2 regions of the Streptomyces glaucus genome follow, and region 2 is predicted to be linked to the other one. Evidence: riboswitches for the same ligand, from Rfam matches in the RefSeq annotation. Region 2 holds a riboswitch; the other holds the start of a gene.
The links. Region 2 has a riboswitch for glycine ahead of gcvT (glycine cleavage system aminomethyltransferase GcvT). Riboswitches for the same ligand answer to the same signal wherever they lie in the genome.
Positions count from the first base shown of each region.

Region 1: it holds a riboswitch for glycine, as region 2 does, so the genes downstream of both, gcvP (aminomethyl-transferring glycine dehydrogenase) here and gcvT (glycine cleavage system aminomethyltransferase GcvT) in region 2, are expected to answer to the same signal.

Region 1 covers NZ_BAAATK010000081.1:8,714-18,307, forward strand. Annotated here, with positions in the region: gene ABD363_RS30915 (MerR family transcriptional regulator) at 1-177, shown strand, start outside; gene ABD363_RS30920 (DNA polymerase IV) at 436-1,875, shown strand; gene ABD363_RS30925 (PRC-barrel domain-containing protein) at 2,017-2,388, opposite strand; glycine riboswitch at 2,501-2,596, shown strand; gene gcvP (aminomethyl-transferring glycine dehydrogenase) at 2,771-5,656, shown strand; gene ABD363_RS30935 (ABC transporter ATP-binding protein) at 5,748-6,833, opposite strand; gene ABD363_RS30940 (ABC transporter permease) at 6,932-7,777, opposite strand; gene modA (molybdate ABC transporter substrate-binding protein) at 7,774-8,574, opposite strand; gene ABD363_RS30950 (TOBE domain-containing protein) at 8,752-9,147, opposite strand.
Region 2 covers NZ_BAAATK010000030.1:45,671-55,264, reverse strand. Annotated here, with positions in the region: gene gcvH (glycine cleavage system protein GcvH) at 1-200, opposite strand, end outside; gene gcvT (glycine cleavage system aminomethyltransferase GcvT) at 335-1,456, opposite strand; glycine riboswitch at 1,531-1,635, opposite strand; glycine riboswitch at 1,636-1,735, opposite strand; gene ABD363_RS21560 (AAA family ATPase) at 1,958-2,626, shown strand; gene ABD363_RS21555 (enhanced serine sensitivity protein SseB) at 2,693-3,487, shown strand; gene ABD363_RS21550 (enhanced serine sensitivity protein SseB C-terminal domain-containing protein) at 3,597-4,397, shown strand; gene ABD363_RS21545 (ABC transporter permease) at 4,715-5,722, shown strand; gene ABD363_RS21540 (ABC transporter substrate-binding protein) at 5,795-7,591, shown strand; gene ABD363_RS21535 (ABC transporter permease) at 7,735-8,733, shown strand; gene ABD363_RS21530 (ABC transporter ATP-binding protein) at 8,730-9,594, shown strand, end outside.

The DNA of each region.
Region 1 (9,594 bases), on a different contig from region 2:
GTCCACGCTCTGCTCCAGGGCGGTCAGGGGATCTTCGGGATCGCCGTCGGAGTGGTGTGGCGGGACGTCGAGAGCGCCCTGTCGCAGCTGCACGGGGAGCGGATCGACACGGGGGAGACGCTGGTCGGGCACAACCCGGCGGACGAGCTGGCGCGGCGGCGGAACCGGGCTGTCTGAGCGCCCGGAGCGGGGGAGCATGCGGCCGGGTGGACCGCGCGGCGGCCGCCGGGTGCTGCAAGCGGTTTCATCGAGGAGTTCCCGGCGGGAGGGAACGGGAAGTCCGGGGACGGCGCCCGGACCGTGTCACCGGGGCGTCCCGGCGAGGGGCGTGGCGGCGGCTGCCCGAGCGGTCGTGGAGGCCGTGTCCGGGTGCGCCCGAGGGGGCCGGGGTGGCCGGGTGAGGCGTTGTCAGCGGTGTAGGGCAGCATCGTAGACGTGAGAAGCGCTCCCACGATCCTGCATCTCGACATGGACGCCTTCTTCGCCTCGGTGGAGCAGGCGTCCAAGCCGAGCCTGCGGGGAAGGGCCGTCGTCGTGGGCGGGCTCGGGCCGCGCGGGGTGGTGGCCACGGCCTCGTACGAGGCGCGGGTCTTCGGGGTGCACTCGGCGATGCCCATGGCGCTGGCCCGGCGCCGCGCGCCGAACGCCGCGTATCTCGTGCCCCGCTTCGGGTTCTACCGGTCGATCAGCGAGCAGGTGATGAGGCTGCTGCGGGCGTTGTCGCCCCTGGTGGAACCGCTCAGCCTGGACGAGGCGTTCGTGGACCTGGAGGCCGGTGGCGCGGCCTGGGACGCGGAGTCGGCGCGGCTGGCCGGGGCGAGGCTGCGCGCGGACATCCGGGCCGTCACGGGACTCACGGGGTCGGTGGGTCTGGCCGCCTCCAAGATGCTCGCCAAGATCGCCTCGGAACAGGCCAAGCCGGACGGGCTGGTGCTGATCGAGCCGGGGACCGAGCAGGCCCTGCTCGGTCCGATGCCGGTGCGGACGCTGCCCGGCGTGGGGCCGGCGACCGGTGACCATCTGCGGCGGGCCGGGATCCACACGGTCGGGGAGCTCGCCGAGGCGGGCGAGGACGAACTCGTACGGCTGCTGGGGAAGGCCCACGGCCACGCGCTGTACGCGATGGCGCTGGCCCGGGACGAGCGGCCCGTGGTGGCCGAGCGGGAGGCCAAGTCGGTGTCGGTCGAGGACACCTACGACGTGGACATCCACGACCGGACACGGATCGGGCTGGAGGTGCGGCGGCTGGCCGACCGGTGTGTGCGGCGGCTGCGCGAGGCGGGGCTGTCCGGACGGACCATCGTGCTGAAGGTGCGGCGGTACGACTTCTCCACGCTGACCCGGTCGGAGACCCTGCGCGGGCCCACGGACGACCCGGCGGTGGTGCGGGAGGCGGCGGCGCGGCTGCTGGACTCGGTGGACACGACGGGCGGCGTACGGCTGCTCGGGGTCGGCGTCAGCGGACTCGCCGACTACACGCAGGAGGACCTGTTCGCGCAGGCGGCGGGTGAGCGGGCGGACGGTCCGGCCGAGGAGCCGCGGGACGCGCCGCGCGCGGGCTCGCCGGCCGGGGAGGCACCGGCACCCGCCGAGCGGCGGTGGCCGGCGGGGCACGACGTGCGGCACGCCGCGTACGGGCACGGATGGGTGCAGGGCAGCGGCCTGGGGCGGGTCACCGTGCGGTTCGAGACCCCCTGCTCGGAGCCCGGGCGGGTGCGGACGTTCCGGGTCGACGACCCGGATCTGGAACCGGCGGAACCGCTGCCGTTGGTGCCGCGCGGGCCCGGGGACGCCGGTCCCTCGGGCCCGGACGCCGGGACGGCGGAAGCGACGCGCGCGGCGCCGGGCCGGCGGGCCTGGTCGGGGAGGGGATGAGGGCCCGCCGGTGGACGCTCGACCGGCACAAGGGGCCCAGGGGGCTCCGGCGGCCGGCCGCGGCGCGGACGCGGGGCCCGCGCCCGGCCGCGCCCGGCCCGGCCGCTCGCCGGGCGGGTCCTGCGCGCGGCGGGGGCCTTCTCAGCTCTCCTCCGTGCCCGCCAGTCCGCCGAGGGCGCGGTCGGGGAGCGAGGGGGGAGGGGCCACGTCGAGACCGTAGTGGTGGTAGAGCTGGAGTTCCTGCTCCGGTGACAGGTGGCGGCCGACGCCGAAGTCGGGGGCGTCCTTGATCAGGGCCCGGTCGAAGGGCACGTGCAGGGCGCCGTCGATCAGCTCGCTGGGCTCCAGGGGGACGAAGGCGTCCCGGCTGAACAGGCCGGTGCGTATGGCCGCCCATTCGGGCACGCCGGTGGCGTCGTCGAGGTAGATCTCGTCGATGGTGCCGATTTTGTCGCCGTTGCGGTCGAACGCCTTGCGGCCGATCAGGTTGCGCGGATCGATGTCGGTCTGCACGGGCCCTCCAGGTGGTCGCAATCATTCGTAAGCACTACGAAAGAGCACTTTCCGGGTGGCGGCCACTCGAGGGTCGGGGCGTTGACCTCGCTGGTACGCTGACAGCGGCTGCTGACCCCGTGCGGGAGAGTCCTCCAAGCGTCACCGGAGGCGCCGAAGGAGCAAATCCTCCCCGGAATCTCTCAGGCCCACGTACCGCACGGACGAGGCCACTCTGGAAAGCAGAGCGGGTGTCGACGGCTTCCGCTCTCACCGACGGTGAAAACCGGGGCCCACGGGCGGCCCGGTGAAGCTCTCAGGTCGAGATGACAGAGGGGGAGGCCGTCCGGGCACCCGCGCCGTGGTGCCCTCGAAGGTCGCGTCAGACCAGGAGGCCTCCGCAATGACCGCCCAGCGCATTCCGCTCTCCGAGCTCGAACGGGGAATCCCCTTCGAGCAGCGCCACATCGGCCCCGACCACGAGGCCCGGGCCAAGATGCTCGCGCAGGTCGGCTACGGCTCGCTCGACGAACTGACCGCCGCCGCGGTGCCGGATGTGATCAAGAACGTCGGCGCGCTCGACCTGCCGGGCGCGCGCAGCGAGGCCGAGGTGCTGGCCGAGCTGCGGTCGCTGGCCGACCGCAACCAGGTCCTGGACTCGATGATCGGGCTCGGCTACTATGGGACGTTCACCCCGCCGGTGATCCTGCGCAACGTCATGGAGAACCCGGCCTGGTACACCGCGTACACGCCGTACCAGCCGGAGATATCGCAGGGCCGGCTCGAAGCGCTGCTGAACTTCCAGACCATGGTCGCCGACCTCACCGGGCTGCCGACCTCCGGGGCCTCGCTGCTGGACGAGGGCACCGCCGCGGCCGAGGCCATGGCGCTGATGCGGCGCATGGGCAAGAACAAGAAGGGCCTGCTCCTGGTCGACGCGGACGCGCTGCCGCAGACCATCGCCGTGCTCCGGACCCGCGCCGAGCCGACCGGCGTCGAGGTCGTCGTCGCCGACCTGAGCGAGGGCATCCCGGCCGAGGTCGCCGCGCGGGAGATCAACGGCGTGCTGATCCAGTACCCGGGCGCCTCCGGGGCCGTACGGGACATCAGGCCGGTCGTCGACCGGGCGCACGAGCTCGGGGCGCTGGTCACCGTGGCGGCCGACCTGCTCGCGCTGACCCTGCTGAAGTCGCCGGGCGAGCTGGGGGCGGACATCGCGGTCGGCACCACGCAGCGCTTCGGCGTGCCGATGGGCTTCGGCGGGCCGCACGCCGGCTACATGGCGGTGCGCGAGAGCTTCGCGCGCAGCCTGCCCGGGCGGCTGGTGGGCGTCTCCGTGGACGCCGACGGGCACCGGGCCTACCGGCTCGCCCTGCAGACGCGTGAGCAGCACATCCGGCGGGAGAAGGCCACCAGCAACATCTGCACCGCGCAGGTGCTGCTCGCCGTGATGGCCGGGATGTACGCCGTCTACCACGGGCCCGACGGGCTGCGGGGCATCGCGCGGCGCACCCACCGGTACGCCGCGATCCTCGCCGAGGGGCTCCGGGCCGGTGGCGCCGAGGTGGTGCACGGCGCCTTCTTCGACACTCTGACCGTGCGCGCCGTGGGCCGGGCCGCCGAGGTCGTCGCCGCCGCGCGCGAGAACGGCGTCAACCTGCGGCTCGTCGACGCCGACCACGTGTCGATCGCCTGCGACGAGACCACCACGCGGGCCCGGCTGGACGCCGTGTGGAACGCGTTCGGTGTCCGGGGCGACGTCGAGGCGCTGGACGCGGCCACGCAGGACGCCCTGCCGGACGGCCTGCTGCGCACCGACGAGTACCTGACGCACCCCGTCTTCCACCAGCACCGCTCCGAGACCGCGATGCTGCGCTACCTGCGCAGGCTCGCCGACCGCGACTACGCGCTCGACCGCGGCATGATCCCGCTGGGCTCCTGCACCATGAAGCTCAACGCGACCACGGAGATGGAGCCGGTCACCTGGCCCGAGTTCGGGCAGCTGCACCCCTTCGCGCCGGCCGAGCAGGCGGCGGGCTACCTCACGCTCATCCGCGAGCTGGAGGACCGCCTCGCCGAGGTCACCGGGTACGACAAGGTGTCGCTGCAGCCGAACGCCGGATCGCAGGGTGAGCTGGCCGGCCTGCTCGCCGTACGCGGGTACCACCGGGCCAACGGCGACGACCGGCGGACCGTCTGCCTGATCCCGTCCTCCGCGCACGGCACGAACGCCGCGAGCGCCGTCATGGCCGGCATGAAGGTCGTCGTGGTGAAGACCGCCGACAACGGCGAGATCGACGTCGAGGACCTGCGGGCGAAGATCGAGCGGTACCGCGACGAGCTGGCGGTACTGATGATCACGTACCCCTCGACGCACGGCGTGTTCGAGGAGCACGTCTCCGACATCTGCGCGCAGGTGCACGAGGCGGGCGGCCAGGTGTACGTCGACGGGGCCAACCTCAACGCGCTGGTGGGCCTGGCCCGGCCGGGGCACTTCGGCGGCGACGTCTCGCACCTGAACCTGCACAAGACGTTCTGCATCCCGCACGGCGGCGGCGGCCCGGGCGTCGGCCCGGTGGCCGTACGGTCGCACCTGGCGCCGTACCTGCCCAACCACCCGCTGCAGCCCGCCGCGGGGCCGGAGACGGGCGTGGGCCCGGTCTCGGCGGCCCCCTGGGGCTCGGCGGGCATCCTGCCGATCTCGTGGGCGTACGTCCGGCTCATGGGCGGCGAGGGGCTCAAGCGCGCCACGCAGGTGGCGGTGCTGTCGGCCAACTACATCGCCAAGCGGCTGGAGCCGCACTACCCGGTCCTCTACACCGGTCCCGGCGGGCTGGTCGCGCACGAGTGCATCATCGACCTGCGGCCGCTGACCAAGGCGACCGGAGTGACCGTGGACGACGTCGCCAAGCGGCTGATCGACTACGGCTTCCACGCGCCGACGATGTCGTTCCCGGTGGCCGGGACGCTGATGATCGAGCCGACCGAGTCCGAGGACCTGGCCGAACTCGACCGGTTCTGCGACGCGATGATCGAGATCCGCGCGGAGATCGAGAAGGTCGGCTCCGGCGAGTGGCCCGCGGACGACAACCCGCTGCGGGGCGCCCCGCACACCGCGGCCGCGCTGGGCGGGGAGTGGACGCACCCGTACAGCCGCGCGGAGGCGGTCTTCCCGGGCGGGGTGACGGCCGCGGACAAGTACTGGCCGCCGGTGCGCCGCATCGACCAGGCCTTCGGCGACCGCAACCTGGTGTGCTCCTGCCCGCCGCTGGACGCGTACGAGGACTGAGCACGCGTCCCGCGCAAAAGGGGCCCCGCCCCCGGCCGCACTCGGCCGGGGGCGGGGCCCCTTTGGGTTCCGGGCGTCGCCGCGCCGGGGCTCACGCCGGGTACGCGTGGGTCTGCGTCGCCTTGACCGCCGCCCAGACCCGGGCGCCCGGGTGCAGGCCGAGTTCGGCCGCGGCGACCGTGGTGAGGTCGGCGGCCAGGGGGAGTCCGCCCGTCAGGTCCACGCGGATCCGGTCGCCGTGGGTCTCCAGGCCGGCGACCTCGCAGCGCCACAGGTTGCGGGCGCTGGAGCCGGTGGGCCGGTCCCGGTACAGGGTCACGGCGCCCGGCGGGAAGGCCACGAAGACCGGGCCGGACAGGTCCTCGGTGGTGGTGACGGCGGGACCGGCGTCGAGCCGGACGGTGTGGCCGTCGGCCCGGCCCCGGTAGAGGTTCAGGCCGACCAGCCGCGCGATGTAGTCCGTGCGGGGGCGGCGGGCGACGCCGGAGGGGGTGCCCTCCTGCACGACCCGGCCGTGTTCGACGACCACCAGCCGGTCCGCGAGCACCATGGCGTCCAGCGGGTCGTGGGTGACCAGGACGGCCACCGCCTCGAAGCCGGCCAGGTGACGGCGGAGCTGGGCGCGCACCTCCAGACGGGTACGGGCGTCCAGCGCCGCGAGCGGTTCGTCGAGGAGCAGCAGCCGGGGACGGGTGGCCAGGGCGCGGGCGAGGGCGACGCGCTGGGCCTGGCCGCCGGAGAGCCGGCGGGGCTTGACGCCGGCGTGCTCGGCCAGGCCCATGCGGTCCAGCCACGCGGCGGCCCGGGCGCGGGCCTCCGCCTTGGTCGCGCCCCGGCAGCGCGGGCCGAAGGCCACGTTGTCGAGGGCCGTCAGGTGGGGGAAGAGCAGGTAGTCCTGGAAGACCATGCCGACGGGGCGGGACTCGGGCGGCGTACGCTCCAGGGCGGCGCCGTCGAGGCGCAGATGGCCGTCCGTGAGCGGCACGAGGCCGGCGAGGGCGCGCAGGGCCGTCGTCTTGCCGGCGCCGTTGGGGCCGAGCAGGGCGACGACGTCGCCGGGGGCGGCGGTCAGCGTCACGTCGAGGCGGAAGGTGCCGCGGTCGACGACGAGCCGCGCGTCGAGGCCTTCGGCGCAGGTGCCGCGGCCGGCGGAGCCGGGGGCGTCGTGGTCGGTCATGAGGGGGCGTCCACCATCGGGTCGGGGGCCGGGGAGGCGGTGCGGGGCCCGGCGCTCGCGGGCCGGTGTGCGGAAGCGGCTGCCACCGTGTCCTCTCCTCAGGACGTCGTCATCCAGCGGTCCCGCAGCCCGGCCAGCACGGCGACGGAGACGGCCAGCAGGACGAGGCTGAGGGCGATCGCGGCCGCCGGGTCGTTCTGCAGGGCCAGGTAGACCGCGAGCGGCATCGTCTGCGTACGGCCGGGGAAGTTGCCCGCGAAGGTGATCGTCGCCCCGAACTCGCCCAGCGCCCGCGCCCAGGCCAGGACGGAGCCCGCGGCGACACCCGGTGCGATCAGCGGCAGGGTGACCCGGCGGAACGCGGTGAAACGGGAGGCGCCCAGCGTCGTGGCCGCCTCCTCGTACCGGGGGTCGGCGGCCCGCAGGGTGCCCTCCACGCTGACGACCAGGAACGGCAGCGCCACGAACGTCTCCGCGAGGACGACGCCCGCGGTGGTGAACGGCAGGGTGACGCCGAACCACGCGTCCAGCCACCGCCCGATGACGCCGTTGCGCCCGAACGCGAGCAGCAGGGCCACGCCGCCGACCACCGGGGGCAGCACGAGGGGCAGGGTCACCAGGGCCCGGACCAGGCCACGGCCCGGGAAGTCGGTACGGGCCAGCAGCCAGGCGAGCGGGACGCCGACGACCAGGCTGAGCGCGGTCGCCGACGTGGCGCACACGAGGGAGAGGCGCAGCGCCTGCCACACCTCGGGGCTCGTCAACTGCTCCGGCAGGCTGCGCCAGGGAGCGCGGACGACCAGGGCGACGAGCGGGAGGAGCAGGAACGCCAGGCCGGCGAGCGCGGGCACCAGCAGGGGCGCCGGCGCCGCGCGGGTGGCCCCGCGCGGGCGGCGCGGCCCGCTCCCCGGGGCGCGGGCACCGGACGCGGCGGGCCCGGTCACGGCGCGAGGAACCCGGCCCCGGTCAGCACCTTCCGGCCTTCGGCCGACTTCACCAGGTCGATGAAGGCCCGGGCCGCGCCCGGATTGGGCGCGTCCTCGAGCAGGGCGATCGGGTAGTCGTTGACGGCCTCGGCCGACTCGGGGAAGTCCACGCCCTCCACCTTGCCACCCGCGGCCCGGACGTCGGTCCGGTAGACGACGGCCGCGTCGGCCTCCTTCAGTTCGACCTTCGTCAGGGCGCTCTTGACGTCCTGCTCGTACGACACCGGTGTGAGTTCGACCCCGCCGGCCTCCAGCGCGGTCCGCGCGGCCGCGCCGCAGGGCACCGTCCTGTCGCACAGGACGACCTTCAGGCCCGGCCGGGCGAGGTCCCCGAGGGAGGAGATCCTGTCGGGGTTGCCCGGGAGCGTGGCGATCTGCAGCCGGTTGCGGACGAAGGTGGCGGGGGCGCCCGCGGCGTCGTCGGCGTCCGTGACGGTCTTCATCGTCTCGGCGCTGGCGGCGGCGAACACGTCGGCCGGGGCGCCGTTGGCGATGCCGGCGGCGAGGGTGTCGCTGCCGCCGAAGCTGAAGGTGACCCGGGTGCCCGGGTGCGTCTTCTCGAACTCCTCGCCGAGCGTCGTGAAGCTCTCCTTCAGCGATGCGGCGGCGAAGACGGTGACCGTGCCGGAGGGGTCCGCCGTCGAGCCCTCCCGGCCGGAGCCGGACGGGGAGCAGGCGGTCAGGGCCAGCAGCAGGGCCGCTCCCGCACCGGCCATCCGCAGGGGCCGGCGGGGCCGGCGCATCGGACGGGGCATCACGGGCCGCTCCCTCTGTCCTCGGGAAGAGCCCTCGGGCTCTTCGGGTGCGCCGATCATACTTCCGCAGATGCGAGGCCTCTACCGCCTTTCGCCTGGCACGAGCTGGCTGGAAAGCGCAGGAGAGCTGGCATGTGCGTCCGCATGAGGTGCTGGTGCGGGGTGGGCGCTGCCGGCTCAGACCCGGTCGATGTGCACGTTCGTCGACTTCACGCGGGCGGTGGCCTCCATGCCGACCTCCAGCCCCAGTTCCTCGACGGCCTCCCGGGTCAGCAGGGAGACGAGGCGGTGCGGGCCGGCCTGGATCTCGACCTGGGCCGCGACGTCGCCGAGCTTGATCGCGGTGACGATCCCGGGGAAGGCGTTGCGGACCGAGGTGTACGGGGTGTCCTCCTCGCCGCCGCCGGACCCGGCGAGCTCGACGGAGAACGCGGCCAGGTCCCGTCCGTCGACGAGCCGCCGCCCGCTCTCGTCGCGGTGGGTGGTGATCCGGCCCGCGTCCGCCCAGCGGCGGGCGGTGTCCGGACTGACGCCGAGCAGCCGTGCCGCCTGGCCGATCGTGTAGGACTGCATGCCGGTCACGATAGGGGCCGGGGCGGGAACCGCGGACGCGGGGCCGCCCGCCCGCGTGGCCGGCCGCGGTTCCGCGGGCACCCGCGGTCATCGGCGGGCGTCGCCGTGTCCGGCTCCGCGGGCCCGGCGGGAACGGCCGTACGGTGCCCGCGGAACCGCGGCCGGGCGGGGTGGTGCCCGGTCGCTCCGCGCCGGACGGCCCGAGCGCGGCCGGCGCGGCTTCCGCCTTCGAGTACGGCGTCCCCCGCCGCCGGGAGGGGCGGATTCCGCTCCTCCCGGCGTCTTGCCCCCCGTTCCCCGGTGCACCTACAGTGCAGCCTCGTAACGTTCGCCAGATCATCCGAAAGTTTCGCCTGGCCGCGACGCTCGAAGGGACTGACGCGCATGCGGACGTACGGCACCCCCGTGATCGGCGGCTTCCGGTCCTGCGCGCGCCGCGCGGGAGAG
Region 2 (9,594 bases):
GAGACGGACTTGGTCGACTCCAGCTCGCCGCAGGTCTCGCCCGCGGTCACGGTGTCACCGACCTCCGGGAGCTGGACGAAGACGACGTCACCGAGCGCGTTGGCCGCGTGCTCCGTGATGCCGACCGTCGCGACGCCGTCCTCGGCGGCCGACAGCCACTCGTGCTCCTTGCTGTAGCGCAGCTGCTGGGGGTTGCTCATGGCCTGAATTCTCCTGTACGCGAGGGAGTGATGGTGAATGGAGGGCTGCAAAAAGCGCACATGAACAGGGACGATGTGCCCGACATCACCTCCGGGACGGTGTCCCGGGCGCTTACGGCGGTGTCACCGGCGCGTCACGCGCGCCGCTTGTAGAACGGCAGCGCCACGACCTCGTACGGCTCGTGGGTGCCCCGGATGTCCACGCCGACGCCGGGCGTGCCGGGGGCCGCGTGCGCCGCGTCGACGTAGGCCATCGCGATCGGCCTGCCGAGGGTGGGGGAGGGGGCGCCCGAGGTGACCTCGCCGATCACCTCGCCGCCGGCGACCACCGGGTACCCGGCGCGCGGGACGCGGCGGCCCTCGGCGACCAGGCCGACCAGGACGCGCGGGGGGTTCTCCCGGGAGCGGGCGGCGGCCCGCTCCAGCGCGGCCCGCCCCACGAAGTCGCCCTCCTTGCCGAACTTCACCACCCGGCCGAGCCCGGCGTCGAAGGGCGTCAGCGAGGCGGTCAGCTCGTGCCCGTACAGCGGCATGCCCGCCTCCAGGCGCAGGGTGTCCCGGCAGGACAGCCCGCAGGGCACGAGTCCGGCGCCCGCGCCCGCCTCGGTCAGCGCCCGCCACAGCCGCACGGCGTGCTCCGGGCTCACGAACAGCTCGAAGCCGTCCTCGCCGGTGTAGCCGGTGCGCGCGATCAGCGCCGGGACGCCGGCGACGGTGCCCGGCAGGCCGGCGTAGTACTTCAGGCCGTCGAGGTCGGCGTCGGTGAGGGCCTTGAGGACGCCCGGCGATTCGGGGCCCTGGACGGCGATCAGCGCGTAGGCGTCGCGGTCGTCGCGCACCTCGGCGTCGAAGCCGGCCGAACGCTCCGTGAGCGCGTCCAGCACCACCTGGGCGTTGGCGGCGTTGGCGACGACCAGGTACTCCGCCTCGGCCAGCCGGTAGACGATCAGGTCGTCGAGGATGCCGCCGTTCTCCTGGCAGATCATGGTGTAGCGGGCGCGGCCCGCCCCGACGCCCCCGAGGTCGCCCACCAGGGCGTAGTCCAGCAGCGCGGCCGCCTGCGGGCCGGTGACGGTGATCTCGCCCATGTGGGACAGGTCGAACAGGCCGGCCCGGGTGCGCACGGCCTGGTGCTCGTCGCGCTCGGAGCCGTAGCGCAGGGGCATGTCCCAGCCGGCGAAGTCGGTCATCGTCGCGCCGAGCTCGCGGTGCACGGCGTCGAGCGCGGTACGGCGGGGGGATTCGGTACTGCTCATCGGACGGTCGTCTCCCAGGGCGATGGGGCCCCCGCGCACGGGCGGCGCCGGGCGCGGGAAAGGGCGAGGAAAGGTCCTCCCCATCTGTCATCGGAACCTGAGAGGTTCGCCATGACCCCGCGGGGTCCTGGCTTGCACCTTGGGTGGGGCCGCCGCGGCGGCCCGCTTTTCAGATGTGCCTCGCCCGCGCGGTAACGGGGCCTGAGAGATTCAAGGGAGGGACTTGCTCCTTCGGCGCCCCGGCATTCGCGGTGCCGGGAACTCTCCCGCGCGGATTCAAACGGCCGGTATGCAGTTGGCGCGCACATCATTGCACGCATCGGACCGGCACGGCAGGGGGACCTTTCCCAGGGGGCGCGCTGTGTCCACAGGCGGACACAGCACCCTGTAGCAGGCTTGTTGCGGGAAACGCACGAAAACACGAGACATCCGGCATTACCTTCTCTTTACACTCGGCGGGGATGGGGACTCCGTACCCGGCTCCAGGGGAGGACGATCACGGTGAACAGGACCACGGCGTACGCCACCATCGCGGGCAGCGTGCGGGCCGGGCGGCACGCCGCCCTGGCCGGGGAGGCGTGTGGCCCGTCGCCGGCACCCGTCGTCCGCGATCTGCGCGACCGCGCCGGCCGCAGCCCGCACGCCCTGCTGTTCGGGCCCCGCGACATCGTCGCGGTCACCGGTCTGCCCGGCAGCGGCAAGTCGACGCTGATGCGGCGCACGGTGCGCGGCCCGCGCGTCGACTCCCAGGACACCCGCGACCGCTGGGACCGCCGCATGCCCCGCTTCGTGCCGTACGCGGTCTACCGCCCCCTGGTCCGCCTCTCCCACTACGCCGGACTGCGCCGGGCACTGCGCTCCGGCGAGGGCGTCGTCGTCCACGACTGCGGTACGCAGGCCTGGGTGCGCGGCTGGCTGGCCCGCGCGGCCCGCCGCCGGGGCGGCGCGCTGCACCTGCTGCTGCTCGACGTCACGCCCGAGCAGGCGCTGGCCGGCCAGCGCGACCGCGGCCGCGGCGTGTCGCGGTACGCCTTCCGGCGTCACCGCACGGCCACCGCCCGTCTGCTGAGCGCCGCCCAGGAGGGCCGGCTGCCCGCCGGCTGCGCCTCGGCGATCCTCGCCGACCGGGACGCGGCGGACACGCTGCGCCGCATCGGGTTCACGGGCTGAGCCGGCCGCGCGGCCGCACGGGTAGCCTTTTCAGCCCCAGCAGTGGTTCCAGGCAGGCGGTGGCAGATGGACTTCCCGGCGGGCTTCTCCGCGGACTTCCCGGCGCAGGCGCACCCTCACCCGCACGGGGGATGGCCCGGCAACGAGCTGGAGGAGGTGCTGTCGGCCTCCCTCGGCGCCGGCCCGGCGGCGGGCGGCCGGATCATCGAGGTGCTGGGCCGGAGCTTCGTGTGGGTCCCGCTGCCCAACGGCGGCGGCCCGCACAGCGGCCCCCTCGACCTGCCGGCGCTGGAGATCGAGGGCCAGGCGTACGTGCCGGTCTTCAGCTCCGAGGAGCAGTTCCGCCAGGTCGTCGGCTCCCACATGTCGTACACCGTCGCCCCGGCCGTGGAGTTCGCCCGCGGCCTGCCCCCGCAGGTCGGCATCGCCGTCAACCCGGACGGCGTCGTCGGCGTGCCGCTGCCGCCGCCCGCCGTGGCGGAGCTGTGCAGGGCCGGCCGCGGCCCGCTGGAGGGCCCGGCGAGCGGTGGCCGGGTCCGGCTGTTCGAGCCCGACTGGCAGGACGACCCGGTGGACTTCCTCTCCGCCGCCTCCGCCGAGTTCGACGGGGCCGGCGTGGTGCTGACCGCCCGCCGCTGCCTGGCCGCGATCGAGACCGCCGATCCGGTGATGTTCGTGGGCGTCGAGCTCTCCGACTGGCAGGGCGACCTGCGGGAGCGCCCCCTGGACGCGCTCGGCCGCGCCCTGGGCCGGGTGCCGGTCCGGTGGCAGGTCAACCTGATCCTCATGGACATCGCCCAGGACCCGGTGGCCGACTGGCTGCGCGAGCGGGTGCGGCCCTTCTACACGCGGGCCCGGTGAGCCGCCAAAGGGGCGCGGGGACCGCACGCCCGGCCACGGCAAGTCCCCGGCTCCCGGCCGGGCTTAAGCTGGACGTCCACAGGCACGTTTCGTGAAGGGGCGGTAAGAGGTGAGCGCGAGCGGCACCGCCGCGACCGGGCAGGTCGAGCACATGCTGCGCCAGGTCACGCCCGGGCGCTACGACGCCTACGAGGCGCTCCTGCGCGCCCTCGCGACCCCGTCCTCCGGCCAGGTCTGGATGCTGCTGTGGCACGGCCAGGCCGGCTCCCCGGACGCCCAGTACGGGACGATGGAGGTCGACGGCCACGGCTACGCCCCCTGCGTCACCTCCGCCCAGGAACTCTCGGCCAGCGGCTGGAACCGGTCGTACGAGGTGGTCGACGGCCTGGAGGTGGCCCGCGCCCTGTACCCCGACCACTACGGGCTCTGGCTCAACCCGCACGCCCCCGGCGGCGGCGTCGGCATCCCCTGGCTCGACCTGCGGCGCATCGCCACCGGCCTCGACCGCCAGCCCGCCGGGCCGCTCCGGCTGTCCGAACCGGCCATCGAGATCCCGCAGTTCTACGCCCTGCTCACGCAGAACGCCCACCGCACGCCGGCCGTGCGCTCCCTGCGCCGCGCCTGGGTGCAGCCCGCGCTCGGGGCGCCGTACCTCGCCATCGGTCTCGACGTGTACGACACCTCTCCGCCCGCCGTCGACTCGGTGCGCGCGATGATGCAGCAGTCCATCGGCGCGGTCCCGGACGGACTGCCGGTGTCGACCGTGGCGATGTCCGACGAGCACGACCCGGTCGCGATGTGGCTGCGCGCCAACGCCCGCCCCTTCTACGACCGCGAGGCCCACGCCGCCCCCGCCCAGGCTCCCGGGGCCGGGTACGGCTTCCCTCCGGCGGCGTCCGGCCGGTACTGACGGCGTCTCACACATCCGCCGTCCGCCGTCCGTCCGGGCGGTTCTTCGCGCGTAGAGAGGGCCGGATGGTCCTGATGCGCCCTCAATGCCCCAACTCGTTTGCGTCCGAACCCTGTTACCCGCTGTCCGGATAACGGATCTCCCCAGACAGCATCACGTTTACGCATCCTTTCTCCATGAAGTCTGGCAACAGATCGCCGAAGCGTTGAAGACTCCCGCAGCAGGGGGTGGTTCGCCCCTGTGTACGACGGACGGATCACGCCGCCACAGCGGCAAGTGCGGGCCGGCGACCGCCGGTTGAGAGGGGTCTCTGCCAGATGACGGCACCATTGCACGAGCCGACCGCGGAGACGGCCCCCAGTGCGGCCGAGGAAGCGGCGGTCATCGGAGCCGAGGCGAAGGCCGTCCAGGGCCGTTCCCTGGGGCGCATCGCCTGGGAGCGCCTGAAACGGGACAAGCTCGCCCTGGCGGGCGGTGTCGTGGTGCTCTTCCTCATCCTGGTCGCGGTGCTCGCGCCGGTGATCACGAAGCTGTACGGGCAGGACCCCAACGCCTACCACGAGGACCTGATCGACCCGCTGTTCGGCACGCCCACGGGCTCCCTGGGCGGCATGAGCGGCGAGCACTGGCTGGGCGTGGAGCCGGTCAACGGCCGCGACATCTTCGCCCGCATCGTCTACGGCGCCCAGATCTCCCTGCTGGTCGGTTTCCTCTCCGCGGTGGTCGCCGTCGTCCTCGGCACCGTCCTGGGCATCCTGGCCGGCTTCTTCGGCGGCTGGGTCGACTCCGTCATCAGCCGCGTCATGGACGGCCTGCTGGCCTTCCCGCAGCTGCTCTTCACCATCGCGCTGGTCTCCGTGATGCCGAACCAGATGCTGGGGCTGACCGGCACGGGCGTGCGCGTGTTCGTGATGATCCTGGTCATCGGCTTCTTCGGCTGGCCCTACATCGGACGCGTGGTACGCGGCCAGACGCTCTCGCTGCGCGAGCGGGAGTACGTCGAGGCGGCGCGCTCGCTCGGTGCCGGGCGGTTCTACATCCTCTTCAAGGAACTGCTGCCCAACCTGGTCGCGCCGGTCATCGTCTACACGACGATGATGATCCCCACCAACATCCTCACCGAGGCGGCACTCAGCTTCCTGGGCGTGGGCGTCAAGCCGCCCACGGCCTCCTGGGGGCAGATGCTCTCGAACGCGATCGACTACTACGAGTCGGACCCCATGTACATGGTCGTCCCGGGTCTGGCGATCTTCATCACCGTTCTTGCCTTCAACCTCTTCGGCGACGGCGTGCGTGACGCGCTGGACCCGAAGGGCTCCCGCTGACCTGCCGTACCGCACAAGCGTCCCGTGGCACCTGCACGGGGTCTCTCATCTAATCCGGAGGATCCGAGAATCGTGACTACCCAACGCACCTCAGGGCGGCGCAAGCAGGCTTTGGCCGCTGCCGCCGTGGTCGCCGCGCTGCTGACCACGGCGGCGTGCGGTGGCGGCGACGGCGGCGGCGACGAGGGCTCGAAGAACGGCGCGGCCGGTTTCGACGCGGCGAACAACAAGGTCGCCCAGGCCTCGCTGGCCAAGAAGGGCGGCACGCTGAAGTTCGCCGGTACCCAGGACGCCGACTCGTGGGACACCACGCGCGGCTACTACGGCTTCATGTGGAACTTCTCGCGCTACTACAGCCGCCAGCTCGTCACGAACAAGACGGAGCCGGGCAAGGCCGGCGCCGAGGTGACGCCGGACCTCGCCACCGGGCTCGCCAAGGTCTCCGACGACGGCAAGACCTACACGTACACCCTGCGGGACGGCATCACCTGGGAGGACGGCAAGCCGATCACCTCCAAGGACATCAAGTACGGCATCGAGCGCGTCTGGGCGCAGGACGTGCTGTCCGGCGGCCCGGTCTACCTCAAGGACGTGCTCGACCCCAAGGGCGAGTACCCGGGCCCGTACAAGGACAAGTCCAAGGACAAGCTGGGCCTGAAGGCGATCGAGACGCCGGACGACAAGACCATCGTCTTCAAGCTGCCGAAGCCCAACTCGGACTTCGAGTCGATGCTGGCGCTCACCTCGGCCTCCCCGGTCCGCCAGGACAAGGACACCAAGGCCAAGTACGGTCTGCGGCCGTTCTCCTCCGGCCCGTACAAGTTCCAGTCGTACGAGCCGGGCAAGTCCCTGACGCTGGTGCGCAACACGGAGTGGAAGCAGTCCTCCGACCCGGTCCGCAAGGCGTACCCGGACAAGATCACGATCAACTTCTTCTCCAACGCCAACGACCTGGACGCCCGTCTGATCGCGGGCGACTACGACCTGGACATCAACCAGACCGGCATGTCGCCGCAGGGCCGCGCCACCGCCCTGAAGCAGCACAAGGACAACCTGGACAACCCGGTCTCCGGCTACATCCGCTACGCGGTCTTCCCGCAGAGCGTGAAGCCGTTCGACAACATCCACTGCCGCAAGGCCGTGATCTACGGCGCCGACCACGTCTCGCTGCAGACCGCGCGCGGCGGCCCCATCGCCGGCGGTGACATCGGCACCAACATGCTGCCGCCGTCCGTCCCGGGCGCCGAGGGCCAGAAGTACGACCCGTACGAGCTCGCCGGCGCCAACAAGAAGGGCAACGTCGCCAAGGCCAAGGAAGAGCTGAAGGCCTGCGGCCAGCCGAACGGCTTCAAGACCACCATCGCCGTCCGCAACAACAAGCCGGCCGAGGTGGCCACCGCCCAGTCCCTGCAGGCCTCGCTGAAGAAGGTCGGCATCACCGCCGAGATCGACCAGTACGACGGCTCGCAGTCCCCCGGCATCATCGGCAGCCCCTCGAACGTGAAGAAGAAGGGCTACGGCATCATCATCATGGGCTGGGGCCCGGACTTCGCGTCCGTCCAGGGCTACGGCATGCCGCTGTGGGACAGCAACTACATCCTCGAGAGCGGCAACAACAACTACGCCCTGATCAAGGACAAGGAGATCGACGGCCTCTTCGACGAGTACGTCACCACCCTCGACGACTCCAAGAAGACCGAGATCTCCAAGCAGATCAACCACAAGGTCATGGAAGGCGCGTACTACCTGCCCTTCGTCTTCGAGAAGTTCGTCAACTGGCGTTCCAGCCGGCTGGCGAACGTCTACTCCACGGACGCGTACAACGGCACGTACGACTTCGTCAACCTCGGCCTGAAGTCCTCGAAGTAAACCCGGCACACCCGCCGTACGGCACGAAAGGCAGGTGAAGGCCGGCGCGGCGTGACCGCGGGCCACCGTGGAGGCGCCTCCCACGCCCTTGGGGCAGTGGGGGAGACCTCCGGTGGCCCGCGGTACCGCGGCGGGCCGTAGCTGTGCTCGCTTACCTCATCAGGCGGCTGCTCGCCGCCGCAGTGATGCTCGTGGTCATCGTCATGGTGGTCTTCAGCATCTTCTTCCTCGTCCCGAAGTGGGCGGGCGTCGACATCGCCGCGAGTTTCGTCGGCAAGCAGGCGGACCCCGCCGCCGTTGAGGGCGTGCGGCAGAAGCTGGGGCTGGGCGACCCGATCTACGTCCAGGTCTGGGAGTTCTTCAAGGGACTCTTCGCGGGCCGTACGTACGTGGGCGGGGGCGACGTCACCCACTGCTCCGCCCCGTGCTTCGGGTACTCCTTCCGCAGCGAACAGGCCATCTGGCCGGTGCTCACCGACCGGTTCCCGGTCACCCTGAGCCTCGCGCTGGGCGCCGCGGTGCTGTGGCTGCTGTTCGGTGTCGCCGCCGGCGTGCTCTCCGCGCTCAAGCGGGGCACCCTGTGGGACCGCGGCGCGATGCTCGTCGCCCTCGCCGGTGTCTCCCTGCCCATCTACTTCACCGGCCTGCTCAGCCTCGCGATCTTCTCCTACGGACTGGGCTGGCTCGACGCGCAGTACGTGCCCGTGGGCGACAGCTTCGCCGGCTGGCTCGGCGGCATGATCCTGCCGTGGATCACCCTCGCCTTCCTCTACGCGGCGATGTACGCCCGGATCACCCGCGCCACCATGCTGGAGATCCTCGGCGAGGACTACATCCGCACCGCCCGCGCCAAGGGCCTGCGCGAGCAGACCGTCATCGGCAAGCACGCCATGCGCTCCACGATGACGCCCATCCTCACCATGCTCGGCATGGACCTCGGCGCCCTGATCGGCGGCGCGATCCTCACCGAGTCGACGTTCAACCTGCCCGGCCTCGGCCGTGAGGTGCTCAACGCCATCAAGACCCAGGACCTGCCCGTCATCCTCGGCGTCACCCTGATCACCTCCATCGCCGTGCTCATCGCCAACCTCGTGGTGGACGTCCTGTACGCCGTGATCGACCCCCGAGTGAGGCTCGCATGACCGAAGTCAGCAAGAGCGACGCGGCCCTGGGAGAGCCCATCTCCGCCTCGCCCGCGTCGCCCGCCCCGACCGCCTTCCTGGAAGTGCGCGACCTGAAGGTGCACTTCCCGACCGACGACGGCCTGGTCAAGTCCGTCGACGGGCTCAGCTTCCAGCTGGAGAAGGGCAAGACCCTCGGCATCGTGGGCGAGTCCGGCTCCGGCAAGTCGGTGACCTCGCTCGGCATCATGGGCCTGCACACCGCCGGACAGTACGGCAAGCGCAAGGCGCAGATCTCCGGCGAGATCTGGCTGGACGGCACCGAGCTGCTGTCCGCCGACCCCGACCACGTGCGCAGGCTGCGCGGCCGGAAAATGGCGATGATCTTCCAGGACCCGCTGTCCGCGCTGCACCCGTACTACACGATCGGCCAGCAGATCGTGGAGGCGTACCGCACCCACCACGACGTCGACAAGAAGACCGCCCGCCGACGGGCGGTCGAGATGCTCGACCGGGTGGGCATCCCGCAGCCGGACAAGCGGGTCGACAACTACCCGCACGAGTTCTCCGGCGGTATGCGCCAGCGCGCGATGATCGCGATGGCGCTGGTCAACAACCCCGAACTGCTCATCGCGGACGAGCCGACGACCGCCCTGGACGTGACCGTCCAGGCGCAGATCCTCGACCTGATCCGGGACCTGCAGAAGGAGTTCGGCTCGGCGGTCGTCATCATCACCCACGACCTGGGCGTGGTCGCCGAGCTCGCCGACGACCTCCTGGTGATGTACGGCGGCCGCTGCGTGGAGCGCGGCCCGGCGCAGGAGGTGTTCTACGAGCCCCGCCACCCCTACACCTGGGGTCTGCTCGGCTCGATGCCCCGCC